Regions from separate parts of the Neobacillus sp. KR4-4 genome, predicted to be linked through region 3. Evidence: riboswitches for the same ligand, from Rfam matches in the RefSeq annotation. Region 3 holds a riboswitch; each other region holds the start of a gene.

Region 1 (7,707 bases), on a different contig from region 3:
ACTTGATTTAAACGCACTTCATGTTTATGAGGATGGCCACTTTATGCTGGTCTCTGAGAACTTAAAATGGAAGTCTTCAAATAAGAATGTTGCCTCTATATCTGAAGCTGGAGAAGTAACTTTATCCGGTCACAATGGTACAACGTTTATCTCTGTCAGCGATGGCAGCAATACCGACAGAATTTCAATTCAATTCAAGGGAAATCAAGACAAAATCCTTGTTGAAAAAGAAAAAGGCGCACGTTATGACCTTATCGGCAATGCCATCGATCACATGACAATGGAAGAAAAAGTCGGACAAATGCTAATGCCTGACTTTAGAAATTGGAATGGCAAAAATGTCACGGTAATGAACGACGAAATTGCAAAGCTTGTAAAGGATTATCATCTTGGTGGTGTGATTTTATTCCGTGAAAATACGGTGACAGCTGAACAGACGACCAAACTGGTGGATGCTTATCAAGAAGCAGCGGAAAAGTATGGACTGTTGATTTCCATTGACCAGGAAGGTGGAATCGTTACACGTCTGCAAACTGGTACCGATATGCCAGGCAATATGGCATTGGGTGCGACTAAATCTGAAGAGCTAGCTGAAAAAGTCGGCAGGACAATAGGTGAAGAGCTAAACGCACTTGGGATTAACATGAATTTTGGACCAGTGTTGGATGTAAACAATAATCCTGATAATCCTGTTATCGGTGTTCGTTCTTTTGGTGAAGACCCTGAGTTAGTTTCAAAGTTGGGAAATGCTTATATTAAAGGACTTCATGAAACGGGCACTGCGGCCACTGCTAAGCATTTTCCAGGTCATGGAGATACTGCGGTTGATTCACATGTAGGACTTCCATCGGTACCACATGATCTTGATCGATTGAAGAAAGTAGAATTATATCCTTTCCAGCAGGCAATGGATGCTGGTATTGATGCGATTATGTCAGCACACGTAACGTTCCCAAAAATTGATGATACAAAAGCAATTTCAAAAAAGGACGGAACAGAAGTCTCTGTACCAGGTACTCTTTCCCACAAGATATTAACGGGTCTAATGCGCGAAGAAATGGGCTTTAAAGGTGTTATCGTAACTGATGCGATGAATATGGGTGCGATTGCCGATCATTTTGGATCCGTTGATGCAGCTATCCGTGCTGTAAAAGCAGGTGCAGATGTCCTATTAATGCCAGTGGGAATCCAAACAGTGGCAAATGGACTTTATGATTCAGTCAACGCTGGCGATATCTCAGAAGATAGACTTGAGCAGTCAGTAGAGCGGATATTAACCCTGAAATTAAATAGAAGCATTGTTAAGGCGGAAATGGAAAGGAGTCTTGATGAAAAGGTTGCGAAGGCTATTCAAGTAGTAGGTTCACCTGAACATAAAGCAGTTGAAAAAGAAGCAGCAGAAAAATCAATTACGCTTGTAAAAAATAATGATATACTTCCACTTAATGTTTCTCCTGAAGATAGGATTGTTGTGGTTGGTGGGGCGACTTTCTCTATGAATCTCCTTGCAGCTGAGGTCCAAAAATACCATCCTGGCGCAATTTATATCAATGCTTCAGAATCACTTGATGCTACACAATTAGCACAAGTGAAGGATGCAAAATACATCATTGCTGGAACCTACACCTCAAGTGTTGGAGGCAGAGCCAACGACGCTAGTCAAATGGTGATGATAAGACAACTCATCGAGACTGGTGTACCTGTCATTGCTGTTGGGGCTAGAAATCCATATGACGTTATGTCCTATACGAATGTAGATGCCTATCTTGTTCAATTTGGCTTTAGACCAACGAGCTTTGAAGCAACAGCAAGTACAATTTTTGGTAAAAATAATCCGACAGGAAAGCTGCCAGTTACGATTTACAACCATGATGGCAGTGTTTTATATGGATTTGATCACGGGTTAGGATACTAAGTAGGGGAGAGATAGAGGGGAATTTAGTTGTGACTGCTTCAAATAGGGGTAGGGCTATATTCCTTAAACTTTGATAGATCAAAAGAGGAGGGGTACTTTTGAAAAAGGGGCTTATAGGTTTATTGGCTCTCGTTCTACTACTTTCGACCGTTTCAGCAGCTGTTGCAAAGAACGCAAAAGAGAAGAAGAATGAAAAATTCCGTTTGGGCGTAGAGGTTTTGTTGCAGGATAAGATTGATTTGATAAAGGATAAGCGCGTCGGCTTAATAACCAATCCGACGGCGGTTGATCAAAGCGTTACTAGTATCGTAGATTTACTATACAATAACAACAATGTAAATTTAACTGCTCTTTATGGTCCTGAGCATGGTGTCCGTGGAAGTGCACAAGCTGGTCAATATGTTGAACAATATACGGATGAAAAAACAGGACTTCCTGTTTACAGCCTTTATGGGAAGACAAAAAAGCCAACACCTGAAATGCTAAGCAATGTCGATGTATTGTTATTTGATATCCAAGATGTGGGGACACGTTATTACACCTATATTTACACCATGTCACTAGCGATGGAAGCAGCAAAAGAGAACAATATTCCAATTATCGTTCTTGACCGTCCGAATCCAATCAGCGGGACAAAAGTCGAAGGACCTGTGCTCGAGGATAAGTACTCTTCGTTCATCGGTGAATATCCGATTCCTGTTCGCCACGGGATGACAGTCGGGGAATTAGCCAAGCTTTTCAATAGCGAATTTGGTATTGGAGCCGATTTAACGGTAGTGGAAATGGAGGGTTGGAAACGAAACATATATTACGATGAGACACCATTAGAATGGATCCTTCCATCGCCAAACATGCCAACCCAGGAAACTGCGGTTGTCTACCCAGGGGCTGCCCTCATTGAAGGAACCAATGTTTCCGAGGGAAGAGGAACAACAAAGCCATTTGAATTGATTGGAGCACCGTTCATTAATAGCGACAATTTGGCTGCCAAGTTAAACTCTTACAAATTACCTGGTGTCACATTCCGAGCGGCTTCATTTATACCGACCTTCTCGAAGCATGCGAATGTTTTAAGCCATGGAATTCAAATTCATGTCACAGACCGAAATGCCTATAAGCCGTTTGAAACAGGATTGTATATCGTAAAAACAATCCATGATATGTATCCAAACGATTTCCAATTTAGAGCACCGAATGCAGCAGGAATCTCCTTCTTTGATAACCTTGTCGGTAATGGTTCGATCCGTGCTGATATTGAAGCTGGCAAATCTATTGAAGAAATAAAAGCTGCATGGCAGGCGGGTTTAGATGAATTTAACGGGGTTCGTGAGAAGTATTTATTATATTAATAGGAGTGAGGGCCTTCTTTTTAGGAGGCCTCTTTTTAATACGATTTATCCTTTAAGAAAAAATCAAATTATATTATGGACTAAACTAGTAAAAAAACTATTACGATCTTCCAGTGATTGACGAAACCATTTTATTATTCTGCCTAGTGGGGGAATTACTGACAAGAACCTAAATTATATCGCAAGTACATTAATTACAAGAGAAGTTCACGGGACAAAAAAAGTAAATTACTCCTTGAACCTTTCTTTAAAAAAATGGACAATAGATATTAGTAGTTGGGTTCAACACTTTATTGCAATATTCGCTATATATCTATTACGTAAGGGGTAGGGTTATGGAAACAGCAAAAGGAATTGGTGTAGAAAATGAACAAGTACGTACCTCGCGTCAGAAGAAATGGATTTTACTTGGGGTCCTTGTTCTTTTATTCATTTCTGTTATGTTAAGCATAGCTGTTATAGAAGTTAAAAAAAGTAAATCTAAGCCGTTAGTGTTAATAAAACCAACAGAAAAAATATTTACTAAAACAAAAACAGTGTCAGGTCGTGTTGTACAAAGTCATGCTGAAACAATTTATTTAAATGTAACAAAAGGATCTATACAGGAAATTTTTGTGAAAGAAGGGGAAACTGTTACAAAAGGACAAAAGCTCTTTTCTTATGAAGGATCAACAGTCGCGGCTGAGCTAGGACAAGCAGAAGTAAATAAAAACCTAGCAGAAACAAGTGTTACTCAGATGAAAGAGCAAATCACTTCATTAGAGCAGGATATACGAGAAGCTGAGTCAACCACTACAACTGATACAACTGATACAACTGATACAACTGATACAACTGATACAACCAATACCATTGATGCAGTTGATACAGCTAACATAGCTACTAAAGCTATCACGATCCAGTCAATTCAAGCTGAACTAAATAAAGTAAAAGCTGAGCTCCGTGCAGCAGAACTAAAAGTAGAAAAATATACGTTGCAGGCTGAAAAGCTAAAATCTGAGCTCGAAACATTAACTGTCATCAGCTACACTGCTGGTGTAATATCAAACCTGAACCAAAATGTAGGTCAAGGTTTTCGAGCAAAAGAAAATCAGCAACTAGCAATCATGCAAATCGCTTCAAATGATCCGTTTCAAATTGAAGGAAAGCTAACAGAAGCAGAAAAAGCAAAAATTACATCAGGCCAATCTATTACAGTAACTTCTAATGTAGTAGCCAATAAGAAATGGAAAGGAAAAATTTCGGAGGTTAGTGATTATCCTACATATAAAACAAATGCAAATAAGAATAAAGATATACAACAAGAAACTAATCCATACTATTCCTTTAAAGCAAGTCTAGATTCACAAAAGGGCCTATATCCTGGCTACAATACCATGCTAGACGTAGTAGTGCAGTCAAAGCAGTTGCTAGCAGTTCCTGAAACGAGCATCATGGGCTTTGGAAAATCCACCTATGTATATGTACAAAAAAAAGGAAAGATTCAGAAACAAAAGGTAGAAACTGGTCAAAAAGGAGGCAAATGGGTTGCCATACTTAAGGGTTTAAAGGAAGAAGACAAAATAGAAGAAAACCCATCCTGGATTGTTCGCCTTGGTACATCTCTTTTTGATTAGTATTTTAAAGGTAAATTATGGTTCATCCTAAACATAATATCGAAACACGACTATATTACTATAATTAATATTATGTATTTCATTTTAGCCGATACTCATATATAATGTAGCTTAATTGAATATAAATAACTAGGGGTGTCCAATAAGTTGGGCTGAGAAAGAAACACGCTGAAGTTTCTTGACTCTTGGGACCTGATCTGGATCATACCAGCGTGGGGAAGTTAGAATAGACAATCTTCAATGCAACTATACTTCTGCATACATTTTAGCCGGGTCCAACCATTTATGGTCCCGGCTTTTTGATGTACTTTTATACGCTTATTTACTTGTTATGTTCTGTATCTCGTCCTTTATATTCAAAAAAAAAAGGAGAGATTTATTATGTCAACGACTGCATTAAACGAACAAAATATTTCCATCATGTCTAGTTTTCCAGGAAGTAAAAAAGTATATGTAACAGGCTCGAGATCCGACATTAAAGTACCAATGCGTGAAATTGAGTTAAGCCCTACTACGGGAACGTTTGGTGAAGAGGAAAACCTTCCTATTCGCGTGTATGATACAAGCGGTCCTTATACGGATCAGAATTATTCTGTTGATATTTCAAAAGGCCTTCCTGCCATTCGAAGCACATGGATCCATGAACGAGCAGATGTTGAAGAATATGAAGGTCGAGAAATTAAGCCTGTAGATAATGGGTATAAGGATGAAAAAGATCCTCGTGCCAATCATAACGTGTTTCCGGGTTTGAAGCGCAAACCATTACGAGCAAAAAAAGGAAAAAATGTTACACAGCTTCACTATGCAAAAAAGGGAATTATTACTCCTGAAATGGAATTCATCGCAATAAGGGAAAATATGAAACCTGAATTTGTGCGTGATGAAGTTGCAAAGGGTCGAGCGATTATTCCTTCTAATATCAATCATCCAGAGTCAGAACCTATGATAATAGGACGTAATTTTCATGTTAAAATTAACGCGAATATCGGTAACTCTGCTGTTTCATCATCCATCGAACAAGAGGTTGAAAAAATGACATGGGCGACACGCTGGGGTGCTGATAATATTATGGACCTATCAACAGGTAAAAACATTCATAAAACAAGAGAATGGATTATTCGAAACTCAGCCGTTCCTGTCGGCACCGTCCCCATTTATCAAGCACTTGAAAAAGTAAATGGTGTTGCTGAAGATCTTACATGGGAGGTTTACCGTGATACCTTGATTGAACAAGCGGAGCAAGGTGTTGATTACTTCACCATTCATGCTGGTGTTCTTTTACGATATGTTCCACTAACGGCAAAACGGTTAACAGGTATTGTATCCCGCGGTGGTTCAATCATGGCACAATGGTGTTTACACCACCATAAAGAAAGCTTTTTATATACTCACTTTGAAGAAATCTGCGAAATAATGAAATCTTATGATGTTGCATTCTCTTTAGGGGATGGTTTACGTCCTGGGTCTATTGCAGATGCGAATGATGAAGCACAGTTTGCAGAATTAGAGACTCTTGGAGAGCTAACAAAAATTGCTTGGGAGCATGATGTACAGGTGATGATTGAAGGACCAGGGCACGTACCGATGCACCTAATTAAAGAAAATATGGATAAACAACTAGAAGTGTGTCAGGAAGCGCCATTCTACACACTTGGACCTCTTACGACTGATATTGCTCCTGGTTATGATCACATTACATCTGCTATTGGAGCTGCAATGATTGGTTGGTATGGTACAGCTATGCTTTGTTATGTAACGCCTAAAGAACATTTAGGTTTACCGAATAGAGAGGATGTTCGTGTAGGGGTTATTACTTATAAAATTGCCGCCCATGCTGCTGATTTGGCAAAAGGGCATCCAGGAGCACAAAAAAGAGATGATGCCTTATCAAAAGCTCGTTTTGAATTCCGTTGGAGAGATCAGTTTAATTTATCTTTAGATCCTGAACGAGCGATAGAATATCATGATGAAACTTTACCTGCGGAAGGTGCAAAAACAGCTCATTTCTGTTCAATGTGTGGACCAAAATTTTGTAGCATGAGAATCTCTCAAGATATTCGTAATTATGCGAAAGAAAATAAACTTGATACGAACGAAGCTATAGAAACAGGTATGAAGGAAAAAGCTAAAGAGTTTAAGGAATCTGGGGGCAGCATATATCAGTAACTTTCCTTAGGAGGTTATACGGATGAATGTTCAAAAGATTAAAGAGGAAATTACCCGATTGAAAACTAGCCTTGCTTTTTTAGAGGGGTATTAAAAAGACAGCCATGTAACCTTACCTAGATTAATAATCGGGTAAGGTTTTTTATTTTTCTCTAAAATTCCATAGTAAAAACTATTAATCACTTTTTATTATTTCAAATGTTAGAGAAGGTAATTCGCCATAACATGAGTATCTTTTTTTTTAAGTTTCACAGCTTTTCTACATGTTGAATAGACTAGTTTAAAAGAAGTTTATTAAAAAACATGGTGGAGGGAAAGAGCTTGAAGATATACCAAGTGAAAGGGTCACCTGATAATGCAATGGAATTGTTGGAAATCACAACGAATGGGAAAGTAAAGCTTAGGAATATCAAAAATGATGTGGTTATTGAAACAACAGTGGAGGCCTTTGAAATGGCATTTGAACCATCATCAGAGTATTCCTTTATCGCGAAACAACAAGAAAAGCCACAAATGATAAATCAAAGCGAACAAGGGGATATCAATGATTTGATCGAAAAATCTCAGGTAAAAATTGATAAGGTTTTTGATCGATGCACAATGGTTGCGGTCAAGCTGCCCAATGGGTTTATCATCACCGAGTCGATATCCAGTGTAGATG
Region 2 (7,707 bases), on a different contig from region 3:
GGAGTATAGGTTGGATCTGGACCGTCATCAAAGGAAAGGACGATTTCCTTACTTTTCGGTTTTCCATACCGTTCTACCACAATTGGTTGTGGCAATTTAACATACGATTCGGTTTGAATCATCCCTTGTGCATCCAAGCGAATTGTTCTGTTCCCCTGTTCTGTTTGAGAAGCAATTTTCAAAACTTCACCCTCACCTGCAAAGTGAACAGGATTAGGGCTGACCAAGGATTTAAGGGCATTGGTTGGATCGTTTATTTCCTTTGGTTTATTCAGATAATTCCAGATGGAAGGATCTTCAGAACCAAGACGCCAAACCGCGATACCTTTTGAACCATGATCCATTGATAACTTCATCTGATTATAAAAAGTAGCCCCATCTAAAAACCAAACGGTATGATTTTTCCCTTTTAATTTGTAGCGTAAATAGGGGTTGCTTGTTTGTTTATTCCACTGGATTTGAAGGTTGGTGCCTATTCCTAAATCCATGATATCGCCGAAGGCAACTGTTTTGGCGGGCTGACCGGAGTTTTCCTCCCAGTCGTACCCGAAGCTGCCCAAACTCACAATCAATTTTCCCGATGGAATTTGGAGTTGGTTTAAATTCTCTTCAACCCAATCCGTTGGTGCCACAGGTCCAGGTTTACTCATTGAATGATGCTGGTCATATAACATGACAATCATCCGATCTACATTTGCTGATAGAGCAGCGTAGTTAAAACTATCGTTGTCCGGCGGAACATCTAGTGTAACCATGAGACCATGTTGATGGAAGGCATGATTAACTTTGCTGATAAATCGCGTGAAGTGATTTCTATCATTGGGCTGAATGTCTTCAAAGTCGATATTGATTCCGTCAAAGTCATTTGTTCTCACATAATCCAGCATCTTATTTATAAAAAGATCTTCTGCACCAGGAGTGATAAATAACCGGTGCAGTACTTCGCCATCCCATTTATTATTAGTGAAATTATTTACTAAGGGGAGAATCTTTATCTTATGTGTTTTGGCCTGATCAACAATCGACTTGTCTGTGCGGGTTTCAAGGGTTAGGCCATGTGTAAGTTGCAGCCAGCCCGGTACTAATGTGGTAATCGAATCAATATTCTTTTTAAAAGAAGTGCGGCTGTTTTTGTCCCAATCGACGTAAAAACCATAAACTTCTTGTTTTTGATTCACTTCCCCGATTTCTTTATGACTAGCAAGGGAAGGCGTTGTTTTTTGAACCTGAGCGGCGAGTTGTTCTTCACTAAAACTTATATTAATTGGTTCAATCCCGCTCTTTGCTCTGCTGTTATCAAGTTGCAGTGCTGGAAACTCTGGGTTGTTATTCAGGCTTTCGATAAAAATCGTCGACACTAAAATCATTAAAGCGGCAAAGCCTGCACCCATTCGTTTGATAATCGACCAGCGTCTTTTGGCAGGATCAAGAAAAACATGGTCTTGATTCCGCTCTCTCTTTTTCAACCCTAAATTGTAAAACCAATGGAAGAAAAAATAGCAAACAAGACCAATCAGGCCGCCTAGGATTGCTGGGGCAATCGATTGTGAAAGCTGTATTTTCGATTTTAAGGTTGAAATGAACCACGTATCTTCTAATCTACTTAAATCCAGGATGGGTAGATGATTCATTTTTGGAATGAAAATAGGTATCAACGTTCCCAGGAATAAGGCGATGATATTCAGACGTAACAAAAGTGACAGAACTACTAATAGCGGTATTCTTATATTATCTAAAGGCAAAAACCCTAAGAAAAAACCAAGTGTGCTTGCCACCGCTCCGGCATTTCCGGTGACAGGAGCAAATAGTGACCTAACCAGCCACCTAAACATTCGATTCACATAGATTCCTCCTCTAGGTGTAGTGTTGTTCTATATTAATAGATTTATATTTTACATAATGTCCAGCAGATAGCGGGCCAGATTTTTCGACAGAAAATGACCATATTCAAAGACTTAGATAGTAAAGTGGAGATTTTGGGGGTAGGAAGAAAAAGTTCTTATTCTTTTTAAATGGTAATAGAGGGTAGAGGGAATATTTTGGTTAGTTACCAAGATAACATCTATTCCTGCGCTTAGTACCTATTTTTAGAGACTTATGACCTATTTCCAGAGACTTATTACCTATTTTTTGAACCTTATAACCTATTTCCGGACGCTTATGACATGTTTTACGAGACTTACGACATTTATTGGTAAATAATTGGAAGTTAGAGGGGTGGAGAGGTATGTTTTTTACTAAAAATGGAAATTTTATATATATTGATGCCTAAGGAGTTAACTAAATGGTCGGGATTATTATAGCAGTGATCTTATTTAACCTAATTGCAATCAAAGTAAAAAAACGTTTAACCAGAAGTGAGATGCTGCAGATTTGGTTATTTACAACCTTATTCCAACTGATGTTTGATGTATTTATCAGTTTGAAATACCAGGGGTACTGGTACTTCACGAAGGGTGTGGATTGGCAGTCCTTGCTTGTGTATGTATGTTTAGTCCCACCTGTGAATCTTATCTTTTTAAATGTCTATCCTTTAAAAAGTCCATTATGGAAACAATTCTCCTTTTTTTTAGCTTGGAATGTAGGAATTGTGATCTATGAGGTTTTAACCTTATTACCAGAGCCTTGGGGTTATTTCCATTATGGTTGGTGGAGTTTGTATCACTCCATCATGATCAATCCTTTTCTCCTCCTCATCTTATTAGGGTTCTATAAATTAGTTCGTCGATTAGAACATAAGGCTGTGGTTAAGCAAGTATAGTGGGGAAAATGAGAAGGCCTCTCCTTGTTCTATAGGACGTTTGGTCTATTTTTATCCTTTAGCTGTTAACTGATTGACAACATTAACCAGCGGGTGTAGAGTGAATATTAAATTTATAGGAAGACCACTAGGGGAGCCGTTTGGCGGCTGAGACAAGAATAATCTTGGACCCTTTGAACCTGATCTAGTTCATACTAGCGTAGGAAAGTGGAGTCTGTGTATGGATAAATACTATTATTCTGCCGCTCCATTTTTGGAGCGGTTTTTTCGTGTTCGAACCGTTAGCCGTTCCATTTAGTGTCTTCCCATAAAACAAATAAGGGGGAGAAATATATGAGTTTTTCAGCAGAACTAAGAAGAGAAGCCAATCCGATTTTTGAGGCAATTTTTGAACATCCGTTTGTCCGGGGGATCGCTGATGGGGAGTTACAAAAAGAACAATTGGTTCATTATGTAAAACAGGACTTTGAATATTTGAATTCCTTTATTCGCATCTATGGAATCGCCGTTTCTAAGTGTGAGAATCGTGAAGAAATGGATATGTTTAATCAGCAGATTTCATTTATATTAAACAGTGAAATCCATCCACATAATAACTTTTGTCAAGTAGCAGGTGTACCCTACGAGGCATTACAGGGATATCCGTTAGCACCCTCAGCCCTTCATTACACGCGTCATATGCTTACGGTTGCACATGAAGGGACATTAGGGGAAATTCTAGCGGTATTGCTTCCATGTCCATGGACGTATTGGGAAATTGGGAAAAGATTATTAACGGAAGTGAATCCAGATCGCTCCCATCCTTTTTATGATTGGATTCATTTTTATGGAAACCGGACCGATTCGATTACGACAAAATTTTGTGCCAGGATCGATGAGTGGGCTAAGATAGCAACAGAGAAAGAAAAGGAAAAAATGAAGGAGCATTTCCTCATCAGTTGTCAGTTGGAATATATGTTCTGGGATATGGCTTATAAACTAGAAGAATGGCCTGTGAAAATGGAGGCAGTGAAATGAAGACCTGGAAGATGAAAGAAGTCGTTCTTGCTGTGATTCTAGCGGTGGCCTGTGGAGTGATTTATTTAGGATGGTCGACGCTGTGGATTCCGATTTCTGCTATTGTCGGGCCGGTCGGTGCAGGCTTTATGTTTGGTATTTGGGTGATTGCCAGTCCAATCGTCGCGTATATTATCAGAAAACCGGGAGCAGCATTTATTGCAGAGGTAGCAGCGGCTGCCGTCGAGTTATTAACAGGAAGTCATTTTGGTCTGTCGGCCCTGTTAGTAGGTGTTTTTCAAGGGATTGGTTCAGAAATTGCCTTCGCCCTATTCGGATATAAACGGTATAACCTTTTTACTTTAATGCTATCAGGTGCTCTAGCTGCCGTATTTGGAATGCTTTATAACATAATCGCCAACGGTTTCGGTTATTACACACTGGAAGTCTTTTTGATGACACTAGGAATTCATGTCATCAGCGGCATGATTCTTGGCGGCTGGCTAGCGAAAGTTGTCGTGGATGCCCTCGCAAATACAGGGGTGTTAGAGCAATATGAGTTGATGAAGGAAAAAAGAAAAAAGGACAATGTCAATGTTTCTGGGTTGTAAAGATCTTTCGATTCGTTTTTATAACCGCTCTGAAAAAATACTCAATCATATTACCTTGTCCATCCATCAAGGGGAGAAGGTATTAATCCTTGGACCTAGTGGGAGTGGGAAATCTACATTGATTTCTGCTCTTGCTGGGATTATCCCTGAGCATTTGGACGCAGAGGTCAGCGGTGAAGTATGCATCCGGAAAAATGCAGGAGTGATGTTTCAAGATCCTGATTCCCAGTTTTGTATGCTGCGTGTCGATGAAGAAATTGCCTTTAGTCTGGAAAACCGTTCGATTCCTCGTAACGAAATGGATCAAATGATCTCGGATTTGATGGAAAAAGTAGGGCTGATGGTAGATAAGAAAACACCGATTGAAATGCTCTCAGGAGGGATGAAACAACGATTGGCGTTAGCGTGTTTGCTTGCATTAGAACCAGACGTCCTCTTCTTTGATGAACCAACCGCTCAACTCGACCCTGCTGGCCGGAATGAGATCTTTGGTTTATTGAGACATTTAGCCGAAAAAACCAACCATACGATGGTCTTTGTCGAACATGTCCTTGACGGCTGCATCGAATGGATGGACCGAGTCATTATCCTTGATGAGCATGGAAAGATTATTGGGGATGGGGAACCAAAAGAGATGCTGCTCCAATTTAATCAACAAATGAAAGATGCGGGGATTTGGCGTCCTAAGTTGTTTCCTCACAAATGGGAGGAGATCGTTCAAGATCCCTCGCACCCTCTATCTATCAAACTTAAAAATGGAGTAAAAACGAAACCGCTCGTACAAGGCGATTGTTTACTCCGCACCGAACATGTTGAAATTGGCTATGGGAAGAAGACCGTCATCAGTGATATAGAGGTGAAAATCCATAGAGGGGAATGGATTTCCATTGTCGGAGAAAATGGGAGTGGGAAAAGCACCTTTTTAAAAAGTCTGATCCGGTTGGAGCCGATTCAAAAAGGGAGAATTTACTTTCAAGGTGAGGAACTAAAAAAATGGACAGACCGAGAATTATTTGAGCAGGCAGGCTTTGTTTTCCAAAATCCCGAACATCAATTCATTACCGATACGGTTTTTGACGAAGTGGCTTTTGGCGGCCGGCAGCGAAATTGGCCGGAGGAGCAGGTTCGCTCGAAAACCAATCGATTGTTAGAGGAGTTTGGATTGGCGCCATACCAGGATACGCACCCTTTTACCCTGAGTTTAGGACAAAAACGGCGGTTAAGTGTGGCGACAATGTTATTGTTCGATCAAGCTTTGCTATTGCTTGATGAACCAACCTTTGGTCAGGATGAAAAAACAGCGAGAGAGCTTATTAAACGTCTCAAAGAGAGACAGGAACAGGGAACAACCATTGTGATGGTAACCCATGATATGGATGTGGTCGATCGTTTTTCTGATCAAGTCCTTCTATTCAATAAGGGACGAGTATCCTATCAAGGAACGCCCTATGGTTTATTTTCAGAGCCAAGTTATTACTGTGAAAGTGCGTTGATTCCACCACTCCATTACCAGTTGATGCATGCAAGAAGGGAGGGTGTTTTGGTATGAAGGCGAATGATTCATTCCTAGCTGCACTCAATCCTGCTTGTAAGTTGTTCGCTCATTTGATCGTGATGTTTCTTTTAATGGCCATCTCCAATCCAACGGTGACTTTTTTGATTTGGTTTCTTGCGCTATTGATTGGCATTTTTTTAGGCGGATGGAGAATGACGTATCTTATCAAAAGGCTTTTGCCTTATTTAGGTTTTTTCATTCTTGTATTTTGGATGATCGCTGCTTTTGGAGAAGGAGAAGAAACGATTTGGAAAGGGGCCTGGTTCCATATTACGGTGGAGAGTGTAAATCATGGCTTAACCATCGCCTTACGGATGTTAGCGTTTGTCACGTATGGTTTATTATTCACCTCCACCACCGACATCACGTTGTTCATCATGAGTTTAATTCATCAATGTAAACTTTCACCAAAATGGGCGTATGGACTATTAGCGGGGTTCCGCTTTATCCCGTTGTTTCAATCGGAACTAAACCAAATGAAGACGGCACATAAAGTGAGAGGTTACCGGCAAAGAAATAATTGGAAAGCGTTTATGAGGTATGCTTTGCCACTGTTTACTCAGGGCATACGAAAATCAGAACGAATAGCGATTGCCATGGAGGCGCGTGGGTTTACGGGTACAAGGGACAGAACCTATTACCAAACAACTAAACTAGCAGTGAAAGATTTCGGCTATCTGCTTTCGTTACTTATTGTTGCTTGGGGGATCATGACTTTTATTGAATAGGCTCTGTTATATGGATTCCACTGTGTTTGAAAATAAACGGAAAAATTCCGTTTATTTTGGGAAATACCCATATTTCCTTAATAATAAAGGAAGTTTTTCCGTCTAAACTATCGAAATCTTTGGATATTGTCTTTTTTTGAGGAGTTAATCGGAATATCTTCCCTTATATTGCTTCTTAAGCCCTGTCTATATCCATTAGCCGGAAATTCTCCGCCTATGAATTCTCATAACTACTCAAAAATCTACAATGAATAATAAGGGGAGAAGTGTATACGCACTTCTCCCTTTTGGCTTTACTAAAGGTCTGCTTGGTCAACGTTTAGTTCAATGAGATTTCCATCTGGGTCGGCACAGAAAATCTGGGCAAAGCCACTCATGCCCTTAGGTTTCTCTAATAGTTCAACATCCTTACTTTTCAACCAATTCAACGCAGCATTGTAATCTTTCACCCGAAGGGCAAAATGACCTTCACGGCTGCTTAGGCGCTTATCTTGGCGAAGGGTTTGGGAGGCAGGATCGACGATGAGATGGAGCTGTTGTCCTTCGATATCGTACCAAGCACCAGGGAAATCAAAATTCGGGCGCTGGATTTCTTTTAAACAGAGGATATTGCTATAAAAATGCTTGGCCTGTTCTAAATTGGTCACGGATAGGCTCACGTGGTGGAGGCATTCATATTGAATCATGGCGGTTAACTCCTTCATAAATTTTATTCCATCATACCACAAGGGGTTGGACGGATTAAGATAAAAACCAGGCATACAGCCTGGCTTAGGTCCATTTCTTAATTCTCGATACTTGCGGCAACCTCTTTCTGCTGTTCATCCCATGAGTTATCGAATTCCGTAATCATTGCAATGAATGGTTCGATAAATTGGGGGTCAAATTGTTTGCCAGAGCAGCGGCGCAACTCGGCGATTGCTTCTTGAAAGGTTTTTGTTTTTTGATAGGGCCGCTCTGTTGTCATGGCATCAAAGGAATCGATCACGCAGAGAATTCTTGCTAGTTTTGGGATCGATTTTCCGATTAGCCCATATGGGTAGCCGTTTCCATCAA
Region 3 (7,707 bases):
TACCGTTAACGTTAATGCATATACAATGCCTGTCCCTGCTATTTAGGACAGGCATTTCTTATGCTTAATAAAAAACTCAAAATTTCAGTTCCCGCATAGAGGAGGAATTAATCATAAATCAATCCTATAAAATTGTCCGATGTGGCGGTACCCAATAAAGGGTATCGTTTTTGTTTGAAAAGTAATCACTTAGTCACTTCGTATGGCGACGTATATTTAACATTGGCAATCTGGGTTATTTTAAGGAGCCATAATCGTTAAATAATTCGAATGCAAGGGGCACATTTGCGATACCCTCAATAAAATAAAAGAAGCCATCATTTTTGGGGGAGGGTGTGCCATGAATGCCTACGTGCTAGGTTTTCGAGAAATTGACCATAAGCAGCTTATGGCTGTTGGGGGCAAAGGGAAAAACCTTGGAGAACTGTCGAGAATTGAGGGAATTCGGGTGCCAGAAGGCTTTTGTATTACTACAGAAGCCTACAAAAAAATTATCAGCGATAACAGACAATTTGACTACCTTCTGAATCAACTCTATCAGCTAAGAGCCGATGACAGGGAAGAAATCAGTGTAATTAGTGAAAAGATCCGCAGCCTTATCGAGAAAGTGGAAATACCCCTGGATATAGAAACAGAGATTATTCAGTACCTGTCAGAGTTTGGCGAGGAGTGGGCCTACGCGGTTCGTTCCAGTGCCACTGCCGAGGATTTGCCTCATGCGTCCTTCGCAGGGCAGCAAGATACGTTTTTAAACATCAAAGGAAAAGAAGAAATTCTTCGTCATATCCGCAAGTGCTGGGCCTCCCTGTTTACAGATAGAGCGGTGATCTACCGCATCCGGAACGGATTCGACCACCTTAATGTCTACTTGTCTGTCGTGATCCAAAGGATGATTTTCCCAAAAGCTTCAGGGATGTTGTTTACGGCCGACCCTGTTACATCCAACCGCAAAGTGATATCTATTGATGCTAGCTTTGGACTTGGGGAAGCCCTTGTCTCTGGTTTAGTGAATGCCGATAACTATAAGGTTCGAGATGGAACCATTGTTGAAAAGACGGTCTCTGCCAAGAAACTAGCCATTCAGGCATTAAAAGAGGGCGGTATAGAGGAAAAAGAGATCGAGTGGGACCAACAGAATCGGCAAACCCTTACAGATTCGCAGATTTTACAGCTGGAGCAAGTAGGAAGAAAGATTGAGGCGTATTTTTCCTGCCCGCAGGACATTGAATGGTACCTTACTGAAGAGGCCTTATATATCGTGCAAAGCCGCCCCATCACAACCTTATTTCCAATTCCGGAAGACACCCATGGGCAGAACAGGGTTTACTTGTCGTTTGGCCATCAACAAATGATGACAGATGCCATAAGACCATTGGGTATGTCCTTTTTAATGAATCTATTCGATGGATTCCCACTTCGAAAAGCAGGTGGGAGACTGTTTCTTGACCTCACTTACGACCTGGCGTCTCCCGTTGGCCGAAGAATCCTTCCTGTTGCAATGGGCAAGAATGACCCTCTCTTTAAGAATGCCATTTTAAGCATCATGAACAGAAAGGATTTTAAGAGTTCATTGCCACGGGGAAAGAGAGTATTCAAATTTGGCACTGAAGGACTATCCTGGACACTTCCCTTACACATAATCAACATCTACCGAAAAAACGACCCCATGATCACTCAGGAACTCATCACTCTAAACGAGGCATCCATAACGGAACTGCAGGAACGGATTACAACCTTTTCGGGAGAAGAACTGTTTACTTTCATTAGGAAAGACCTTAAGAAATTAAAAGAACTCTTTTATGATCCTAGAGGATTAGGAGTCATTATGGTTGGGGTATTAGCATGGGACTGGATCAATAAAAAAATGGAAAGATGGTTGGGGGAAAGGAACGCAGCCGACACACTTTCCCAATCGGTGGCAAACAACGTTACATCTGAAATGGGTTTTGCACTCATGGATGTATCGGACATCGTTCGGCCATATCCTGACGCGATGGAAGTTTTACAACATGCCCGTCATGACACCTTTTTCGAGGACCTAGCTGAATTGGAAGGAGGGCGGGCAATTATTAGCGCTTTGAGAGGGTACCTTACAAAATACGGAATGCGCTGTTCAGGAGAGATTGATATCACAAGGACCCGTTGGAGAGAACAGCCCACCGCACTGATCCCCATGATTCTAAGCAATATAAAGAATTTTCCTCCTCATTCCAGCAAAGTTAAATTTGAGCAAGGCAAGAGGGAGGCAGACCAGAAGGGACAGGATCTTCTGAAACGATTGGAGCAATTGCCCGATGGCAAACGAAAGGCAAAAATGACAGAGAAGATGATCAGCGTTTTGCGCAATTTTATCGGCTACCGTGAATATCCCAAGTACGCTTACATTAGACGTTTTGATCTCTACAAGCAGGCGCTGATGATGGAGGCTGCTCTACTTGTTCAAAACGGGGTCATCCGAGAAAAAGAGGACATCTACTATTTAACCTTTGAGGAGCTTTATGATACCGTTCGAACCAACCATTTGGATTACATGATGATTAATGAGAGAAAAAGGGATTATCAAGTTTTTGAGAAGTTGGCACCACCAAGGGTGATGACGTCCGAGGGCGAGGTCGTAACTGGTGCATATAACACTGATGGTATCCCTCTAGGCGCCTTGGCGGGAACCCCCGTATCTTCCGGCATAATCGAGGGCCGCGCACGTGTCATATTGAAAATGGAGGAAACGCACTTAGAGGATGGGGATATTCTCGTAACCACATTCACGGATCCCAGCTGGACACCGCTGTTTGTAGCTGTTAAAGGCTTGGTGACGGAAGTAGGCGGACTGATGACCCACGGATCCGTCATTGCGCGCGAATACGGTCTTCCGGCCGTTGTTGGAGTGGAAAACGCCACGAAGGAAATAAAAGACGGGCAGAGGATCCGGGTGAACGGTACAGAAGGGTATATTGAACTTTTATGATTGTATGTCTCATATAGAAAACTATGTAATTAGCTTAAGGTTATCGAATTCTTCCCACCGAAGCCATCGCCAACGTCCAGTCACCCAACCAATGTAGTGATTGGGTGAAAAGAGAACAATACAACTCTCTGGTTTCATCTTACTGAATGTCCAATCACCTCCAACTCCTGTTGCATATATTGGATTACTCTAATCCACTATGCAAGGAAGGTGAGTTCATGAAGAAAGTGGCCATCATGGGAGGAGGGGTGGCTGGCCTTAGTGCTGCACATGAACTGGTAGAAAGAGGGTTTGACGTAACGGTATACGAATGTAAAACAATTCCGGGTGGAAAAGCACGCTCGATTCCAGTTCCCCATTCAGGTACGGGCGGCAGAAAAAATCTACCTGGAGAACACGGATTCCGTTGCTTTCCCGGTTTTTATCGCCATATCATTGATACGATGAAACGAATCCCTTATGACCAAAAGCAAAGTGTTTATAATCAATTAGTTACGGCTCGGGAGATGGGACTTGCCCGCTTTGATCATGAACTAGTCGCCATCTCCACTTCCATTCCGAAATCGATGACCGGCATCAAAAAGAACTTGAAAGCATTGTTCGATTCGGATTGGGGACTTACTGAGAATGAAGTGATTTTCTTTACGGAGCGGCTTTGGCAGGTGATGACGAGCTGCAGGGAACGAATCATGGATGAATATGAAAGGATTAGCTGGTGGGATTATCTGGATGGAGATAACCAATCGAAGAACTTCCATGAAGTGTTTGCTTCCATTTCCCGCTCATTGGTTGCAGCAAAATCTACAGAAGCAAGCGCCAAGACCTTCGGTATGGTTCTTTCCCAACTCCTTATCGGTATCCTTACGCCGACTAATGATTCGGACCGAGTCCTGAACGGACCGACCAATGAAGTGTGGATCGATCCATGGATCAGCTATTTGAAACAAAAAGGAGTTAGGTATTATACCAATGCAACCGTATGCGGCTTTCACCTCAATGAAGGCAAAATCACGGGTGTCCATATCAATAGGGCAGGAAAGGACGAGTATGTCAATGCAGACTTTTACGTAAGCACTCTCCCGGTGGAAGCCATGGCCCCACTAGTTTCCTCTGAAATGCTTAGGGCGGATCCGGCGTTGATAGGATTGAAGAGGCTTGCCAAAGATGTTGATTGGATGAACGGGCTCCAGTTCTTTATGAAACGGGATGTGCCCATTGTATACGGCCATCTGATCATTATGGATTCTCCGTGGGCGATTACGGCCATTTCACAAAAGCAATTTTGGAACGGAAAGGATCTTCAAGACTATGGGGATGGCCAGGTTAGGGGCATTATTTCGGTTGATATTTCGGAATGGAACCAACCAGGCATGCTTTTAGGAAAAAAGGCAATCGAATGCACGAAAGAAGAAATTAAAGAGGAAGTATGGGCACAGCTGAAACAAGCCTTAAATCACGAAGAAGTACTGCTCCGGGATGAGGATGTTCACTCTTGGTTTTTGGATCCGGGCATTCAATTCGACGATTCCGGCAAAATGATCAATAGTGAGCCTTTGCTTATAAACAAAGTTTTTGCGTGGAGCTTAAGACCCTATGCTTTTACAAAGATCCCCAATCTCTTCCTGGCTTCCGATTATGTGCGTACAAATACGGATCTGGCGTCGATGGAAGCGGCAAATGAGGCGGCCCGCCGAGCGGTCAACAGTATACTTGATGCGGCAGATTCAAAGAAAAGGAAATGCAAGATTTGGGACATGTATAAATTTGACCTATTAACTCCCTGGCACATTCACGATTGGATTCGCTATAGGAAAGGGCTCCCCTGGAATGGCGGCTCCTCCTTCTGCTCAAGGGTTGTCTACTTCCTCCTCAATGCAGGTAAATATGCTTGGGGAAAAGTCCAACAGTCTAGATGGTTTTTGTAGCCTAACCTGAACGCAACGAATTCAACCATATTACTAAAGGAAGTACATGGAACGTGAACGTGTGCTTCTTTTTGTATTGTAGACCATTTTAAAATTCTACTTTTTTTCCAGAAGATGATGAGACCTTCTTCTAGAGTCATTTAAGAATTTGTTTCATAACCTTCTCAATCCTCAGGGAAAAGTCAGACTTTTGGAGGGCAGTCAAACAAGATAGAAGGCATGACACTTTAAAAGCCATAGCTATAAATGACTACATTTTTGCCGTGAATGAAGCGGTGAATAACAAGATGATGCATTATACTGGCGTCATGACAGAGGAGTCAATATTCTTATTAAAAAAAGCCAGACAAGATCGCTCTTCTGAGGTGACCAAATTTAAACTTAGATTCACACATACATACAACAAGAACGAGTTGCAATGGGAGATGTAAGGACGCTCCCGTTGCCATCGTCTATCCGTCCGGGACTTGGTATAAAAATGTAACCCCTGAAGTGGGAAACACAATTGTAAAGCGTCATCTGGCGGAAGGTCTTTGCCTTCAGGAGCATGCGATATCCAAGAAACTTCGTCCAATGTCGGAGGAGTTTGTTTCCATTGAGGATGTGACTTCTGAAGAATCAGGGACAGAGGAGCAAATAGGATAAGGTTCAATAGAAAAAGATGTTCCATTGGAATGGGGCATCTTTTTTGTATTAGTTGTAAGGATTGGATACAGGCCATTGCCAATTTGAAGTAGGTTCATACGTATACTGTAAAGGGAAGGCAGCTGTAAAGAAGCATAAATACATTAAATAAGTTGGCATTGACTGCCTTGACTGATATAATAGTAAAATAATAACTGAAATACGATGAAATGTGGGGGAACCGGTGTTGCCGGTTGAGATTTAGTCCGTGAGACTTATGACCCTTGGAACCTGATCTGGTTGATACCGGCGGAGGGAACATATTCTTAAACAATTAATTGTTTGCTGATATGCACTCAGGTTCTTTGCCTGAGTGCTTTATTTTGTTTAAGCAAGTTTTTGCCTTCTAACCAACACTAAGGTTTCGCTCTATTTCATTTGTTTCACTTTAGATTTTATTTTACATATGGGGGGATACAACATGAAGAAATGGCTAGTACTACTCCTTTCAGTCCTTCTAGTGACTGGATGCAGCAGCAAAAAAGAAACAGAAAACACAAAAGAAAAAAAACAGCCGCTTAAAAAGGTCTCGGTTGTACTGGATTGGACGCCAAATACCAATCATACTGGATTATATGTAGCAAAAGAAAAAGGATTCTTTAAAAAAGAAGGCTTGGATGTGGATATTATCATGCCGGGTGAGACTGGTGCTGACCAACTAGTCGCTTCTGGCAAGGCGCAGTTTGGTGTAGGTTACCAAGAAGCGATTACCCAGGCACGGATACAAGGGGTACCGCTCGTATCGATCGCTGCAGTGATTCAGCACAATACATCAGGATTCGCTTCACCAGCTGGCAAACAGATTCAATCTCCGAAGGATTTTGAAGGAAAAACATACGGTGGATGGGGATCGCCAGTCGAAAAATCTGTCATCACTTCTCTAATGAAAAAGGAAAACGCTGATGCCAATAAGGTGAAAATCGTGAACATGGGGGATACCGACTTTTTTACGGCTGTGAAACGAGACATCGATTTCGCTTGGATTTACTATGGGTGGACTGGTGTAGAAGCAGAGCTTCGTAATGAAAAAATTAATATGGTTTACTTAACAGATTACTCTGACAAACTGGACTACTATACACCTGTTTTAGAAACAAACGAAAAGATGATTGAAGAGAACCCAGAAACGGTTAAGGCATTCGTAAATGCCGCTGCCAAGGGGTATGAATTTGCCATTAAAAACCCTGATCAAGCTGCAGATATCCTGATTAAAGCAGCACCGGATTTAGATCCAAAGCTGGTAAAGAAGAGTCAAGAATGGTTGTCTCCGAAATATCAGGATGATGCAAAGGAATGGGGAATTCAAAAGCAAGAGATTTGGGAAAATTATGCCCAATGGATGTATGAGAATAAACTTCTAGATAAGAAATTAGATGCGAAAAAAGCATTTACAAATGAATTTTTACCAAAACAGTAGGGGGTAGAAAAATATGGCGAATTCATTAATCAGCATTCAAATCATCCCGAAAACAAAGGATGGAGAAGACGTCATTCCATACGTCGATGAAGCGATTAAAGTCATTGCTGAATCTGGTGTGAAATATGAGGTACACCCGTTAGAAACAACCATGGAAGGCGAACTCCACGAATTATTTACGGTGATTTCAAAAATGAATGAACGAATGATTGAAATGGGAAGTAAAAATGTCATTTCTCAAGTGAAAATCCTTTATCAGCCATCTGGCATTGCCATGGATGACTTAACGGAGAAATATCGATGATGAAGAAGAATCTTGGAAAAGGGTGGAGACCGATTTTGGTTCTCCTCCTTTTGTTTGTCATTTGGGAGATTGTTGTTAAAATAGCAGAAGTGCCGGAATGGCTTCTTCCGCCGCCATCAAAGATTTTCATTGAGGCCATTGCCGGTTGGCGTGATTTTTATCCTGATGTGTTTTCAACGGTTAAAATTTCACTATTTGGATTTGTCGTTGGAGCATTCATTGGACTGGCGGTCGCTATTTTATTCCATCTGGTGCCTGTTTTAAGGGATTCTTTCTATCCATTGTTGATTTTATCGCAAAATGTTCCCATTATCGTTCTGGCTCCACTGTTGGTCATTTGGTTTGGGTTTGGATTATTGCCCAAAATGATTGTCATCATGCTTGTTTGTTTCTTTCCGATTACAGTCGCTGC
Region 4 (7,707 bases), on a different contig from region 3:
AAGCACAATAATGGAGGTGTGATGTTCCCAAATGATGTTCCATCATGATTATAGAAATAATTCTTCAGATATTTATAGACAATACAAGCAATTACAGGCTCAAAATGAACAATTAAGAAAAAGAATAAAAGAATTAAAGAGACTTCTAAGGAATCAGAACCTAAGGGCAGATGACCAAAACTGGGAAATGCATTTAGCTGACCAAGGAAATACCAATTATTCTAGTGCCTCCTTGCCTGCTGATTTGACGTTATTGACGTTAAAGAAAGATCCCTTTAATAACGCTTCTGCGTTGTTTAGTGTAAATCGCAATCAGCTGTATTCGGCGGAACGGATTTCTAAAAAAGTACTCTCTGCCACTGACTTAGATACCTATAAAGAGAGATGGAATTTTTCAATAGAAGAGCAGAATGGGTTTCTTGACTTGATAGCAAGAGACGGAGTGATTTACGCTTCAACGATGACTAAAATTTATGCGATACAGGATAACGGTACCTCTCCACAGACACTTTGGACCGTTGATAGCTTTGCGAATCGTCTCTTAATTGACCAGAATACCTTATATTATTTAACGAGAACTACCGAAGGTTTCGATGCAATTGGTACGGTAGATGTAACTACGGGTAAAAAGAGATGGAGTTATCCCCTTAAATTCCAAGAGCGGTTGGAAGGGGTTTTCGCTGCTAGTGATAATCGATTGTTTGCAAATATACGGAATCCAGTTCAAATGACATCCAAAATGTATGCATTTGATGCATCGACCGGCACGGTGCTTTGGACATTTGATCTGGATTCAAGCCTCCCTATTTATGGGGCCCCAGTCTATAAAGATGGAAAGCTTTACTTCGAAACGAAACCAGCGGCAACAAGAAATATTTGGGCATTGGATGCTGCAAGTGGAAGAACATTATGGAAGTTTAGCCCTACGGGTATGTTTACACAGCCTCTTTCTGTAGTGAGTGATTCTTTAATTGTTCTTGATGAGGCCAATATTATCGCGGTAGACAAAAATACCGGAGTACAGAAATGGAAGACCTTGTATGCAGAACAGTTTGTTGCTGGTGGACTTCAGACCATTAAAGGGGCAAGTGGAATGGTCGTAGCCTCCGATAGAATTATTTTGGGAAATTACAACAAAATTAAATTCTTTAATAGCGCAAATGGTCAGCTTATATATTCCACTCTTCAACTAACACCTACTACAGGCGCGTCTGGCTTGCGGCCAATCGGCGTCATCAAGGACACCATTTTTGTAACAGAGACGAATCAATTTCTATATACGTACGCTGTGCCAAAAACATCCCAGTTAGATACAGAAAAGCCAACAGCAACAATTGATTTGCAACCGGTTAACCAACTTACTCTTCAAGATGGAAAGAACCAAATTAGAATCCCCATTACCATAAGTGAAACGGCAGATATGGAGGTAACCATTGTTGATGAAAGCGGCTGGGTAGTTAAGACTTGGTTAGGACGCTACTTGAAGGGGACAGCGAATTTTTATTGGGATGGAAAAAACAGCCGTGGCTTTAATGTAATCCGTGGAAGTTACTATCCAATTGTAAAACTAACAGATCTAGCTGGGAATAAGAATGAATATACAGCACGTGACAAATCCATTCTGATTACAGAAGGTTTCGGTTTAACCTTGAAAAATTCCAACTTACGCTCGGCAGCCACCACTCAAAGCACCATCCTAACAACAATCCCTGCTGGTTCAGAAGTGGTGATAACGGGAGAAACGGGTGATTGGTATCAAATTGAGTACAGAATTATCAGCGCGGTTCTGAAAGGATATGTCTCCAAACCATTAATTAAAGTTCCGTCCAATCAGGAGATTCAAGCAATCGAACAAGCGAAGACAAGGACAAACGTCAATGTTAGAACCAATCCTGGAACTCAGTATGATACAAAGATTGTGCTTCCGATGAATACAGATATAAAAATTTATTCCGCAATCGGAGACTGGTATTCAATCGAATACAAAAAAGACAGCAGTACTTTGGATTCTGGGTATGTAGCAAAATTTACTGTAACCCTCCCAACGGTATCTACTGTTGTTTACACCGTTGTTGCGGGCGATTCTCTCTGGAAGATTGCCCAGAAGAATGGGGTTACGATTGACTCCATCGTTAAAGCCAATAACCTCAATCCTAATCAACCAATCTACATTGGCCAAAAACTAACCATAGTAAAATAATCCTTTTCCATGCATAGGTGAGAGATCAGAATATATGAAAGGTATAAAAAGAATTTATTTGACATTTCTAATCGACGTGTTAACATTATCCATGCAAGGGAATTTTTATAAATGAATAGATAACAATCCGCTAGAGGTGCCTTTTTAAAGGGCTGAGATTGAAGTGATACTTCGGGACTCTATGAACCTGATCTGGGTTATACCAGCGTAGGGAAGTGGAAACATGGATATTTGAAGGATCATGTTTATATTTCAAATTATCAACCACTTTCTTATTAAAAGGAAGTGGTTTTTTGTTTTTCACTTTATTTCATTGAGCTTCAGAATCTGGATTATAGGGGGTGACTTGTATTTTAACTAGTGTTAAAGAGTTACATATTATATCCAATGGCAAAATGCCGATCGAGCAGCTATGTGAAATTGTCACGGATATTCATCCGTATGTAACCGCGATTCACTTACGAGAAAAACAAAAAACAGCGAGGGAACTATATCAAGCTGTGGAACTTCTAACAATGACAAACCTGCCGTTATCAAAGATTCTCATCAACGATCGTGTGGATGTTGCCTTAGTTATAAAGGCTGGGGGGGTTCAATTAGCCTTTCATAGTTTAGATGCAGCTATTGTCAAAGAAAATTTTCCTCAGCTTAGGGTAGGAAGTTCCATCCATTCCTACGTGGAGGGACAAAAAGCAAAAGAAAAGGGTGCTGATTACGCCCTTTTCGGTCATGTCTTCCCTTCGCAATCAAAACCAGGAAAGCCCCCTAGAGGTCTTGATGAATTATCACGGATTACACAATTAGAGGTTCCGGTTATTGCCATTGGAGGCTTAACTCCCGAGAATACAGGGCGGGTACTAGATGCTGGGGCAAAAGGAATCGCGGTCATGTCAGGAGTATTAGAAGCTCGCGATCCATTAGTAGCAGTAAAGGCTTATTTAAATGTATTAAGAGATGGAGATGGAACAAGTGGAAAATTCATTTGATGTTGCCATTATCGGAGGAGGGATTAACGGATCCTCTATTGCCTATCAACTATCAAAAATGGGCAAAAAAGTAATCATAATTGAGAAGGATAGATTGGCTTGCCAAGCTTCCAGTGCGGCTGCTGGTATGCTGGCAGCACAAGCGGAGATTGAACAAGATGGTCCTTTATTCCAATTGGCATTAAAGAGTCAAGCAATGTTTTCTACACTATCAAGTGAGTTATATGAATATACAGGAATTGATATCGAGTTTGTGAATAAAGGAATGCTGAAAATTGCAGAAACAGAAGAAATAGCAGTAGAAGTAAAAAAACAAGTCAACTATCAAAGGAATTGGGATCCAACGATAAAATGGCTGGATTCAACGGAATTACTAGAAATGGAACCGTCTTTGGCACCAAGTGTTGTTGGAGGTATGTATCTCCCTAACGATGGACATGTGCAGCCAGCAAAGTTAACAAAAGCGTTTGCAAATGCGGCTGTTTATTTCGGAGCGGAAATTCGTGAAAATACGGAGGTTCTTTCATTTATTTTTGAAAACGGTCAGGTTAAAGGGGTTAAAACGACCAATGGTGTCATACATAGTGAACAAGTTGTCGTGGCCACCGGAGCTTGGGCAGCGAAATTAATGCGTGAATCGGGGCTGGACATTAGCGTGTATCCTGTTAAAGGAGAATGCTTTTCCGTTCGAACGGAGGAGCCGATTATTAACACGACTATTTTTTCCGACAAACGCTGTTATCTGGTACCAAAACGCAATGGGGAAATTTATATTGGTGCTACCATGCTTGAAAATACCTTTGATAACAAGGTTACCCCCGAAGGGATTGCTTCATTAATAGAAAGAGCGACTCAACTAGTCCCTCAGATTAAGGAAGCAGCATGGGAGCGAGTGTGGTCAGGATTCAGACCGCAGACAGGCGATGGAATCCCTTATATTGGCGAGCATCCAAGCTGTAAGGGATTGTTCCTTGCAGCAGGGCATTTTCGAAATGGGATTTTATTAAGCCCTATTACAGGGAAAATAGTAGCTGACCTATTAGCAGGTAGACAGCAAGATGAGGCACTTCTCGCAGCTTTTCACCTTGAAAGACACAAAGAGACAGTTGGTTAGGAGATTAAAAATGGAAGTAATATTAAATGGCGAGTATATCCAATTACCAGAGCATGTTGTATTTGTTTCAGATGTTCTCAAGCATTATGAAATCCATGATAAAGTCATTGTTGTGGAAGTAAATGGTGAAATCTTAACCAAAATAGATCACCAAAGTACTAGATTAGCAGATAAAGATCGAATTGAAATAGTCCATTTTGTAGGAGGCGGTTGATATGTTAAAAATAGGTTCATTATCCTTTAAATCTCGTTTGTTTTTAGGTACGGGAAAGTATCCAAGCTACGACATCCAAAAGGAAGCAGTGGAAGTTTCCAAAGCAGAAATACTCACGTTCGCGGTAAGACGAATGAATATTTTTGAATCAAGTCAGCCGAATTTTTTAGAACAGTTAGACACCAATAAATATACGCTGCTGCCAAATACAGCAGGTGCGAAAACAGCGGCAGAGGCCGTCCGTATCGCGAAATTGGCAAAAGCATCTGGCCTCTGCGATATGATTAAAGTGGAAGTGATTGGCTGTGATCAAACATTACTTCCTGACCCGATTGAAACCTTAAAGGCGACAGAAGAATTAGTGAAAGAAGGATTTATTGTCCTTCCTTATACCTCAGATGATGTTGTTTTAGCTAGGAAACTTCAAGAAGCAGGCTGTCATGCTGTCATGCCAGGGGCCTCGCCAATTGGATCTGGTCAAGGTATCATCAATCCCGTAAACCTTAGCTTTATTATCGAACAGGCTGTCGTTCCTGTTATTGTGGATGCTGGGATTGGCTCACCAGCCGATGCGGCTTTAGCGATGGAATTAGGAGCCGACGGCGTCTTATTAAATACAGCTGTGTCAGCGGCTAATGATCCGGTAAAAATGGCAAAAGCAATGAGACTAGCGATTGAAGCTGGACGTTTAGGCTATGAGGCTGGTCGAATTGAGAAAAAGAGATATGCTTCAGCAAGCAGTCCAAAGGAAGGAATGAGTATCGGGTGATTAATCGGTACTCACGACAAGAACTTTTTTCACCCATTGGAAAAGACGGGCAGCAGCGAATTTCCGATAAACATGTACTCATAATTGGAATGGGAGCACTCGGATCAGCATGTGCCGAAGCACTTGCCCGCGCTGGGATTGGTAAACTAACCATTGTTGATCGTGATTATGTAGAATGGTCCAATTTACAGCGGCAGCAGTTATATACAGAGGAAGATGCCAAAAATCGAATTCCTAAAGTAATAGCGGCCAAAAACCGCTTAACAGCGATAAATTCTTCTGTGAAAATAGAGGTAATCATTGCGGATGCCTCTGTGTCAGAGCTGGAAGACTGGGCCAAAAACGTTGATCTTATTATGGATGCAACGGATAATTTCGAAACAAGAATGATCATTAACGATGTATCCCAAATGTATGGTGTCCCCTGGATTTACGGTGCTTGCGTTGGAAGTTATGGAATCTCCTACACGATCATTCCTGAGAAAACACCTTGCCTTTCTTGTTTAGTAGAAACCGTTCCTCTAGGAGGATTAACCTGTGATACAGCTGGAATTATTAGTCCAGCTGTGAACATGGTCGTTTCTTTTCAAATAAGTGAAGCATTGAAAATCTTGGTGGGTGACTTGGATTCATTGCGAAATAAACTTGTTTCTTTTGATTTATGGAAAAACCAATATAGTTCCATACAAGTAGATAAATTGAAAAAGAGGGATTGTCCTTCTTGCGGGGAAGAACGTACTTACCCTTATTTATCATTCGAAAATCAAACCAAGACAGCCGTCCTATGTGGAAGAGATTCAGTTCAGATACGTCCTGCGGTTCCAATGGTTCGTGATTTGGAGGCTTTAGAAAAATTATTTGCGATTCGAGGAGGAGCCGTGGAGCGAAATCCCTACCTTTTATCGTATACTGTGAATCCTCACCGATTAGTAGTTTTTAGAGACGGAAGGGTTTTAGTGCATGGAACGAAGGATATTTCCAAAGCAAAGGCTCTATACCATAAATATTTGGGTTAATAAAAAAGCAAATAGACTAAACAGAAAAAATTAATTGAATATTTTTACAAATGGGTATAGTATTAAAGGTGGATATAGGGATATATGCTCTAGTCTACTTGTGAGTGTTAGAAAAAGGTCAGTGAACTCTTTTTATAGGCAATGAATCTCTAGACCTATTGATGCTAGAATTTAAGCCAAAATAAGCCGTAGAAACTATACGCTTATTTTGGCTTTTTGATTTTTTAAATGAGAATTAAAGAGAGGTGGGGGAAAATGGAGAGGGATGAGATAAAACGTCTAAACTTTCTGCTTCAAATATATATCGATGTCAATGTGGATAAGGATTTCTCTGTTTTATCAAAAAATGCAGACCCATTCTTTATACTAAATATGGATGGGCGATTGGTGTATGTGAATGATGTTTGCGAAACTCTCTTAGGTTGCTCCATACCTGAATTATTACAGATGAGGTTGAGTCATATATTCCTCTCCAAATGTTTGAATGAATCACAAACGTTCTTCTTCGAAAAGAGCCGGGAAAAACTAACAAATTTTGATGCACAGATTAATATGAGACCCGAATTATTAATGGATGTAAATGTTACTACATTTCCAATCCTCTTTAATAAGGAAGTGGTGGGGTCTTATGTGGTTTTAAAAGATATCACTCTAATTAAAAAAGAAAGACAATTACTATCGGAAAAGCAAGCGGTTGCAGGCCAATTAGCGGCAGGAATTGCCCACGAGATACGAAATCCGATCACAGCGATAAAAGGATTTTTACATTTAATGGCTAGGGATTATCATGGGGAGTCTATGTATTTTGATATTGTAGAGTCAGAGGTTACGCGTATTGAAGTAATTCTCAAGGAACTAATGGTACTGGCAACACCGATCAAAAAAAAGTATGAAAAATTGCCGATTAAGTCCTTATTGGATCAAGTCCTATCATTAATGGAATCACAAATGTTATTAAATAATATTGAAGTTGAAAAAAAGTTCTGCTTCCTCGAAGAATCCATTTTAGGGGATGGAAATCAATTAAAACAAGTATTTATCAATTATATTAAGAATGCAATTGAGGCTATGCCAGATGGCGGCAGGATTTTAATAGAAGGGTCCATTACCAAGGGGAAGCGTGTTCAGATTCGAATCATCGACCAAGGATGCGGCATCCCTCCCGAAATGATTAACCGAATAAATGAACCATTTTATACAACGAAGGAACATGGGACGGGGCTCGGAATGCCGGTAAGTTTTCAAATTATTGAGGAGCATAAGGGGAAAATTCATATTACCAGCAGCAATAAGGGAACCTGTATCGAAGTAAGTTTACCAATGTTGTCTTAAATTAAATGATTGCTAGTTGGGGAAATATCGTGTTAAAATGTTAGGGTCTAATGTCTTGCAGTCATTAGTTATGGCA

What was found. A riboswitch is a leader RNA that binds a small molecule or an ion and turns the genes downstream of it on or off. The one in region 3 is predicted to bind thiamine pyrophosphate.
Region 1: linked by a shared signal. The riboswitch ahead of thiC (phosphomethylpyrimidine synthase ThiC) and the one ahead of ACE198_RS18670 (ABC transporter substrate-binding protein) in region 3 are both predicted to bind thiamine pyrophosphate.
Region 2: linked by a shared signal. The riboswitch ahead of tenA (thiaminase II) and the one ahead of ACE198_RS18670 (ABC transporter substrate-binding protein) in region 3 are both predicted to bind thiamine pyrophosphate.
Region 4: linked by a shared signal. The riboswitch ahead of ACE198_RS16625 (thiamine phosphate synthase) and the one ahead of ACE198_RS18670 (ABC transporter substrate-binding protein) in region 3 are both predicted to bind thiamine pyrophosphate.

What each region holds. Positions count from the first base shown of each region.
Region 1 covers NZ_JBHHJU010000008.1:92,972-100,678, forward strand. Annotated here, with positions in the region: gene nagZ (beta-N-acetylhexosaminidase) at 1-1,915, shown strand, start outside; gene ACE198_RS10590 (exo-beta-N-acetylmuramidase NamZ family protein) at 2,014-3,264, shown strand; gene ACE198_RS10595 (efflux RND transporter periplasmic adaptor subunit) at 3,600-4,880, shown strand; TPP riboswitch at 5,002-5,116, shown strand; gene thiC (phosphomethylpyrimidine synthase ThiC) at 5,262-7,046, shown strand; gene ACE198_RS10605 (Gp49 family protein) at 7,368-7,707, shown strand, end outside.
Region 2 covers NZ_JBHHJU010000007.1:2,225-9,931, forward strand. Annotated here, with positions in the region: gene ACE198_RS09120 (polysaccharide deacetylase family protein) at 1-1,841, opposite strand, end outside; gene ACE198_RS09125 (hypothetical protein) at 2,285-2,761, shown strand; TPP riboswitch at 2,881-2,984, shown strand; gene tenA (thiaminase II) at 3,095-3,778, shown strand; gene ACE198_RS09135 (ECF transporter S component) at 3,775-4,368, shown strand; gene ACE198_RS09140 (ABC transporter ATP-binding protein) at 4,346-5,917, shown strand; gene ACE198_RS09145 (energy-coupling factor transporter transmembrane component T family protein) at 5,914-6,651, shown strand; gene ACE198_RS09150 (VOC family protein) at 6,948-7,337, opposite strand; gene ACE198_RS09155 (bifunctional diguanylate cyclase/phosphohydrolase) at 7,436-7,707, opposite strand, start outside.
Region 3 covers NZ_JBHHJU010000020.1:44,172-51,878, reverse strand. Annotated here, with positions in the region: gene ACE198_RS18695 (molybdopterin-dependent oxidoreductase) at 1-9, shown strand, start outside; gene ppsA (phosphoenolpyruvate synthase) at 341-2,965, shown strand; gene ACE198_RS18685 (hydroxysqualene dehydroxylase) at 3,184-4,890, shown strand; partial or broken gene ACE198_RS18680 (transcriptional regulator) at 5,058-5,216, shown strand; gene ACE198_RS18675 (hypothetical protein) at 5,383-5,535, shown strand; TPP riboswitch at 5,739-5,849, shown strand; gene ACE198_RS18670 (ABC transporter substrate-binding protein) at 5,996-6,991, shown strand; gene ACE198_RS18665 (thiamine-binding protein) at 7,005-7,295, shown strand; gene ACE198_RS18660 (ABC transporter permease) at 7,295-7,707, shown strand, end outside.
Region 4 covers NZ_JBHHJU010000016.1:22,816-30,522, forward strand. Annotated here, with positions in the region: gene ACE198_RS16620 (outer membrane protein assembly factor BamB family protein) at 32-2,200, shown strand; TPP riboswitch at 2,323-2,431, shown strand; gene ACE198_RS16625 (thiamine phosphate synthase) at 2,542-3,186, shown strand; gene thiO (glycine oxidase ThiO) at 3,170-4,300, shown strand; gene thiS (sulfur carrier protein ThiS) at 4,311-4,514, shown strand; gene ACE198_RS16640 (thiazole synthase) at 4,516-5,283, shown strand; gene ACE198_RS16645 (thiazole biosynthesis adenylyltransferase ThiF) at 5,280-6,299, shown strand; gene ACE198_RS16650 (ATP-binding protein) at 6,555-7,631, shown strand.